Polyangium spumosum: one gene and its partner. The protein of the gene in region 2 interacts with the protein of the main gene of each other region in a pairwise test. Links are inferred from orthologs where the notes say so. Each region holds a gene or a part of one and is shown on either strand. Other genes may lie near its edges.

Region 1 (3,477 bases), on a different replicon or contig from region 2:
GTGAACCTCGCGTGTGGCAGCCCTGCGCCCGCGCCGTACACGCAGAACATCACGCCGGGGAAGGCTTACTCCTTCCGCGTCGAGGCCCGCGCCGAGGCTGGCGGACCGGTCACCTGGGGCGCCTCGTGTACGGCCCTCGCCGTCAAGGGGCTCGTCGTGAGCGCGCTCTGCGACCCGCTCAGCGCGGACGGCGCGCTCGACCTCTCCCTCGCGGACGTGCTCGCGGCGGCGGGCACGTCGTGCGCGAAGGAGAACGTCGCGACGTACGACGCCGAGCTCGGCGCGCCGGGGGCTTTGCTCGCCGAGGGCGTCGGCTGCGCGCAACCTCTCCGCTTCGCGCCGGTCGCCCCGGGCAGCTACGCGGCCATCAAGCTCGTCGGGCGGGACGCCGCGGGCGTGGAGGTCGTCGCGGCCACCTGCTCGGCGGAGATCGCCCCTGGCGTGGTCAGCGTGGCCACCTGCGCGCTCGTGCCTTGAGCCTCGTCCTTCCCGGCCGAGACGGACGGGCCGGGCCGGGGCAACGACGGCCCCGACCGGGCGCGCAAAACCCTCGAACCTGATTGCAGGTTCACGGGTCGTGTACTACCTGAGAGCGTCCTCCGGTTGGCGCGGACGAGGCCTTATTTTCGGCCTCTCGCGCGCCGGGCCGAGGCCCGAGCGGCGGTATGGAAGATACCTCGAACATCCAGCAGAAGACCCCCGTCAGCATCCAGGACGAGCTCAGGAACAGCTACCTCGATTACGCGATGAGCGTGATCATCGGTCGCGCCATCCCCGACGTGCGCGACGGGCTCAAGCCGGTGCACCGGCGGATCCTCTACTCGATGCACGAGCAGAAGATCGGGCCCTCGGGTGCGCACAAGAAATGCGCGCGTGTCGTCGGTGACGTGCTCGGCAAGTACCACCCGCACGGCGACACGGCCGTGTACGACGCGCTCGTCCGCATGGCGCAGCCGTTCAGCCTCCGTTACCCGCTCATCGACGGCCAGGGTAACTTCGGCTCCGTCGACGGCGACTCGCCTGCGGCCATGCGGTACACCGAGAGCCGCCTCGCGCGCATCGCGACCGATCTGCTCACCGACATCGAAAAAGAGACCGTCGATTTCATCCCGAACTACGACGGCTTCGAGCTCGAGCCTGCGGTCCTTCCGGCCAAGTTCCCTCAGCTCCTCGTCAATGGCTCGGGCGGCATCGCCGTCGGCATGGCGACGAACATCCCGCCGCACAACCTCGGCGAGATCATCGACGCGACGGTCCTCCTCATCCGCAACCCCGACGCGGCCGTCGACGAACTGATGCAGCACGTCAAGGGGCCTGACTTCCCCACGGGTGGGCTCATCTATGGCAAGAGCGGCATCGACCAGGCCTACCGCACGGGCCGCGGCACCATCTGCATGCGTGGCCGCTGCATCGTCGAGAAGACCTTGAAGGGGGATCGCGAGCAGATCGTCATCACCGAGATCCCCTACCAGGTCAACAAGGCCAAGCTCGTCGCCAAGATCGCCGAGTGCATCAAGGAGAAGCGCATCGAGGGCATCTCCGAGGTTCGCGACGAGAGCGACCGCGAGGGCATGCGTGTCGTCGTCGAGCTCAAGAAGGACGTCTTCCCGCAGGTCGTTCAAAACCAGCTTTACCGGCTGACGGACCTGCAATCGACGTTTGGCATCATCAACCTCTCGATCGCCAACGGCCGGCCGGCTGTCCTGGGCCTCAAGGAGACGCTCGCGCACTTCGTCGAGCATCGCCGTGAGGTCGTCACGCGGCGCACCCGGTACGAGCTTCGCCAGGCCGAGGCGCAACGTGAGCTCGTCGAGGGCCTCGGCATGGCGACGACTGACGTCGACGTCATCGTCTCCACGATCCGCTCCTCGCAGGATCCCGAGGAGGCGCGTGATCGCCTGCAGAGGCTCGCGCTCCGCGGCCTCGGCGACTTCTTGCGCCGCGCGGGCCGCCCCGAGCCCGAGTGCGTCGAGGCGGATGGCCGCGGCGATTATTTCCTCTCCGAGCGCCAGGCCAAGGCGATCCTCGAGATGCGCCTCTCTCGGCTCACGGGCCTCGAGCGGGAGAAGCTCGCGCGCGAGTATGGGGCGCTCGTCGAGGAGATCACGCGCCTCACGGGCATCCTCGCGGACGAGGGTAAGCTCATGGACGTCATCGTGGGCGAGCTCGAGGACATCAAGAGCCGCTACAATGACGCTCGCCGCACCGAGATTGTCCCGACCGAGGCTGAGATCCAGGTCGAGGACCTCATCCAGGAGGAGGACATGGTCGTCACCATCTCCCACCTGGGTTACGTCAAGCGCACGCCGGTCACCACGTATCGGGCGCAGCGTCGTGGTGGCAAGGGCATGGTGGGCATGGAGGCGCGGGACGAGGACTGGGTGAGCCAGCTCTTCGTCGCCTCCACGCATAGCTACGTCTTCTTCTTCAGCGACAAGGGCAAGGTTTACGTCAAGAAGGTCTACGAGATCCCGAGCGCGGCGCGGAATGCGAAGGGCCGGGCGATCGTGAACTTCGTCGGGATGGAGCAGGGCGAGAAGATCGCCGCCATCACGCCGGTCCCGCGTATCGAGACGGGCTGGTTCGTCGTCACGCTCACGCGGCGTGGCCAGATCAAGAAGACGGCGCTCGAGGAGTACGAGAATTTCCGCGACAAGGGCATCATCGGCGTGCGTATCGAGGAGGACGATCAGCTCCTCTCTGCGGCGATCACCGATGGCTCGCGTGAGTTCCTCATTGCCACGCGCGAGGGCATGTCGATCCGTTTCCCCGAGGGTGAGGTCCGGGCCACGGGGCGGGCCACCATGGGCGTGAAGGGGGTCGAGCTCAACGAGGGTGATTTCGTCGTGGGCCTCTGCGTCACGGACGGCGGTCGTGATCGGGTCCTCGCTGTCTGCGAGCGTGGTTATGGCAAGCGCACGCCGCTCGACGAGTTCCGCCTCCAGAGTCGTGGTGGCAAGGGGGTCATCCTCATCGACGCGAGCGAGCGGAATGGCCCGGTCGTCGGCGTCGCCATGGTGTCGCCGGCGGATCAGATCATGCTCGTGACGGATCGTGGCCAGACCTTGCGCACCAAGGCCAGCGAGATTCGGGAGACGGGCCGCAATGCCCAGGGCGTGCGGCTCATGAACGTCGACGGGGACGAGCGAATCGTCGCGATCGAGGCGTTCGCCGAGGCCGAAGAGGGCACGGTCCCGCCTCCTCCCCTCGATCCGACCGACACGAATGGCGCGGGTCACGAGGGGACGAACGGCGTCGCCGAGTGACACCCCTGCCCCCCTGGCACCTCGCGTGACCGGGAGCTAACGTAACCACTGCCACACAGTAACGCTGACCTTCTCCTGTGCATCGACCGCATCGCGGTCGATGCGCGCTCGACGATGGGGCTGCGCTCGGCCGAGCCGAGCTACGCCCCAAACCCCCGGTCCAGGCCGTGCCTGGTCCGGGTCCAGGGGTGGACAACCCCTGGTCGGGGTC
Region 2 (3,435 bases):
TGAAGTTCGAGCAGGGCGCCGTCGCCGACAAGGGCTTCAGCGGCAAGCTGAAGAACACGAGCGAGCAAGGGATCAAGATGCTCGAGTACAAGGCGTTCGCGTACGACAAGGACGGCAAGCTGATCGAGATGATCAGCGGGAAGTACGCGAAAGCGCTCGACGCCGGCCAGGCGGCCGACATCACGGTTGGTCCCTTCGACAAGGCCGCCGGCAAGGCCGACGCCGCCGTCGAGGTGGTGGTCTCCTGGATGAACGTCGAGGGCACCTCCTGGCAGCGGCCCGTCCCGAAGGATCGCGCCAAGGGCGGCCCGAACAACATGCTGAAGAAGTAGCCCCGCCAAACGAAAAACCCCCTCTCCCGCGGGCAGGAGAGGGGGCTTGGGCGTGAGGCTCAGATATCGAGGTTCTTCACGTTCAGCGCATTCACCTCGATGAAGCGCCTGCGCTCGTCGACCTGCTCACCCATCAGGATCGCGAAGAGACGCGCGGCCTCGGCCTCGTCGTCGATCTTCACCTGCAGCAGCGTGCGGGCGTCCGGGTTCATCGTCGTCTCCCAGAGCTCCTCCGCGTTCATCTCGCCGAGGCCCTTGTAACGCTTGATCGTGATGCCGCGCCGGCCGCGCTGCTCGAGGTATTCGATCAGCGCCTCGCTGGTCTCGATTTCGGCCTCGTCGCCCTTCGAGATCGCGACCCACGGCGCCGGGCCCAGCGAATCCTCCACGGCGCGCTCGATTCCGAGCGCATCCGTGTACTCGGGCTGCCCGCAGAGCGTCCAATCGAGCACGCTCACCCGGCTCGACGCGCCGGGGCGCGGGGTCACGGTGATGCGGTGCGCGCCGTGCTCCGGGTCGAACGCGGACGTGACCTTGAGCGGCATCAGATCGGGATAACGCCGCTCCAGGTAGGTCTGGAGCGTCTGCCGGGCCGCCTCCACCTTCGCCGCGTCCCGGAGGTCCTCCTGCGACAGGCGGGTCGCCCGGATGGCGGCGGCCACGATACGCGCGTCGCAGCGCTTGTCGAGGTTGCCGAGGGCGACCTTGAAGCGCTTGAGCTCGTGCGCGATGTGCCGCAAAGGCTCGCCGAACAGCTTGCGCTCGGGGCTCGCCTTCGACGCGAGCACGAGCTCGTCGACCGCGTGGTTGACGAGGTGCTCGTCGAGCGCTCGCTGGTCCTTCAGGTAAATCGGGGTCTTCTTGCCCTTTTGCACGCTGAAGAGCGGCGGCTGCGCGATGTAGAGGTGGCCCTTCTCGATCACCTCGCGCATCTGCCGGAAGAAGAACGTCAGCAGCAACGTGCGGATGTGCGAGCCGTCGACGTCGGCGTCGGTCATCAGGATGATCTTGTGGTACTTGAGCTTGTTGAGCTCGAGCCCGTCGTCGTCCTTGTCCTCGCCGTCGCCCTTCGTCGTGCGGATGCCGCTGATGCCGCAGCCGAGCGCCGTGATGATCGTGCCGACCTCGGCCGAGCTCAACATGCGGTCGAGCCGCGCGCGCTCGACGTTCAGGATCTTGCCCCGGAGCGGCAGGATCGCCTGGAAATGGCGGTCGCGCCCCATCTTGGCGCTGCCGCCGGCGCTGTCGCCCTCGACGATGTAAATCTCGCTCTTCTCCGGGTCCTTCGACTGGCAATCGGCGAGCTTGCCGGAGAGCGAGGTGATGTCGAGCGAGCCTTTGCGGATGACCTCACGCGCCTTGCGCGCAGCCTCCCGCGCCCGCGCTGCGAGCACGGCCTTCTCGATGATCTTCTTCGCGCTCTGCGGGTGCTCCTCGAAATACTGCGCGAGCTTGTCCGTCACCGCGCGCTCGACGATGCCCTTCACCTCGCTCGACACGAGCTTCGACTTCGTCTGCGAGTCGAACGAAGGATCCGGGTGCTTCACGCTGAGCACGCAGGTCAAACCCTCGCGGATGTCCTCGCCCGCGAGCTCCTGCTTGAGCTCCTTGAACAGGTTCTGCGCCTTGCCGTACTGATTCACGGTCTTCGTCAGCGCCGAACGCATGCCCGCGAGGTGCGTGCCGCCGTCCTTGTTGTGGACGTTGTTGGTGTAGCAATAGATCTGCTCGGTATACGAGCCGCTCCACTGCATCGCGACCTCGACCGCGATCGGCGGCGTCGGCTTCGAGGAGCCGTTCTGCCCCGCCTCGGCCTGGCCCTCCACCACGAACGCGATGACGTCGTCGTGAATCGCCTCCTGCGCCTGGTTCAGGAGCGCGACGAACTCCGCGATGCCGCCCTTGTAGTGGAATGTCTCGCTCCGGCCGTTCGGGCGCTGATCCTCGAGGTGGATGATCAGGCCCGCGTTCAGGAACGCGAGCTCGCGCAGGCGATTGGCGAGGATGTTGTAATTGAACTCCGTCACCGTGAAGATCTGCACGTCCGGCTTGAACGATACCTTCGTCCCCGTCCGGTCCGTCTCGCCGAGCGCCTTCAGCGGCTTGCGCGGGACACCACGCTCGTACTCCTGGAACCAGACCTTGCCCTCGCGCTTGATCTCGAGCTTCAACCACTCGGAGACGGCGTTCACCGCCGAAACACCGACGCCGTGCAGGCCCGCGCTGACCTTGTAACTCGCGTTGTCGAACTTGCCGCCCGCGTGCAGGACGGTCATCACGACCTCAGCCGCGGACACGCCCCTCGCGTGCATGCCGACCGGAATGCCGCGGCCGTTGTCCTCCACGGAGACCGATCCGTCGAAGTGCACCGTGATCCGAATCTCGGTGCAGTGCCCCGCGAGATGCTCGTCGACCGCGTTGTCCACGGCCTCCCACACGAGGTGGTGCAGACCCGAGCCGTCGTGCACGTCTCCAATGTACATTCCCGGGCGCTTGCGCACGGCCTCGAGGCCCTCGAGCGCCGTGATGCTGTTCGCGTCGTAAGCCTGGCCCGCAGTCGGCTTGGATTCGGTTTGCTGGATGCTCGTCGGTTCGGTCGTCATCGGTACTCGTGCTTTCGGCTCCCGAGCGTCTGGCCGATCGGTGCTCCGACCCGCACGTCCGTGCAGATCGTCGATGTCCTCGGGCCGAGCGCGGACGCCTTCGGGTCACGCGCGCGGGGGCCGTTTGGAGTCGCGGAAATCTAGCTTTTTTGTGCCTCTTGGGCAAGCGTGGCGGGGCCCTTTTCGTGAGGAAATCACGCCCGATCGACGCCCGTTTCGCGCGCTCGCTCCGGCGGCGCGGAGTGGCCGCCGCGAGGTCAGCCCGCGCCCTCGTCGAGCTCGCCGCGAAAGACCCGGAAGTCACGCCGCCCCTCGGCCGATATGTCCTCGGCGCGGATGAGCTCGGGCCGCGTGGTCGTCAGGAAAATCTGACCACGATGGAGCGCGAGGAATGAAAAGAGCGCGCCCGTTCGCTCCGGGTCGAGCTCGCTCGAGACGTCGTCGAGCAAGAGCAAGGGCTCGATCCCCCGCTCCTTGGCGATCGTCGCCGTCTCGGCCGC

Evidence for each region.
Region 1: the proteins of gyrB (region 2) and gyrA interact in binary tests that used the Escherichia coli proteins (3 or more experiments, as listed by UniProt). The link is inferred for Polyangium spumosum from one-to-one orthologs.

What each region holds. Positions count from the first base shown.
Region 1 is NZ_WJIE01000001.1:546,571-550,047, forward strand. Bases 304-3,466 are described here. They hold gyrA (DNA gyrase subunit A), read left to right. Parts: upstream 304-665; coding sequence 666-3,266; downstream 3,267-3,466. Other genes in these bases: GF068_RS02345 (hypothetical protein), read left to right, coding at 304-477. Also shown: more of GF068_RS02345, read left to right, coding at 1-303. UniProt on the Escherichia coli protein: A type II topoisomerase that negatively supercoils closed circular double-stranded (ds) DNA in an ATP-dependent manner to maintain chromosomes in an underwound state.
Region 2 is NZ_WJIE01000006.1:242,405-245,839, forward strand. Bases 164-3,284 are described here. They hold gyrB (DNA topoisomerase (ATP-hydrolyzing) subunit B), read right to left. Parts: upstream 2,936-3,284; coding sequence 392-2,935; downstream 164-391. Other genes in these bases: GF068_RS44315 (hypothetical protein), read left to right, coding at 164-332; recF (DNA replication/repair protein RecF), read right to left, coding at 3,193-3,284. Outside these bases: more of GF068_RS44315, read left to right, coding at 1-163; more of recF, read right to left, coding at 3,285-3,435. UniProt on the Escherichia coli protein: DNA gyrase negatively supercoils closed circular double-stranded DNA in an ATP-dependent manner to maintain chromosomes in an underwound state.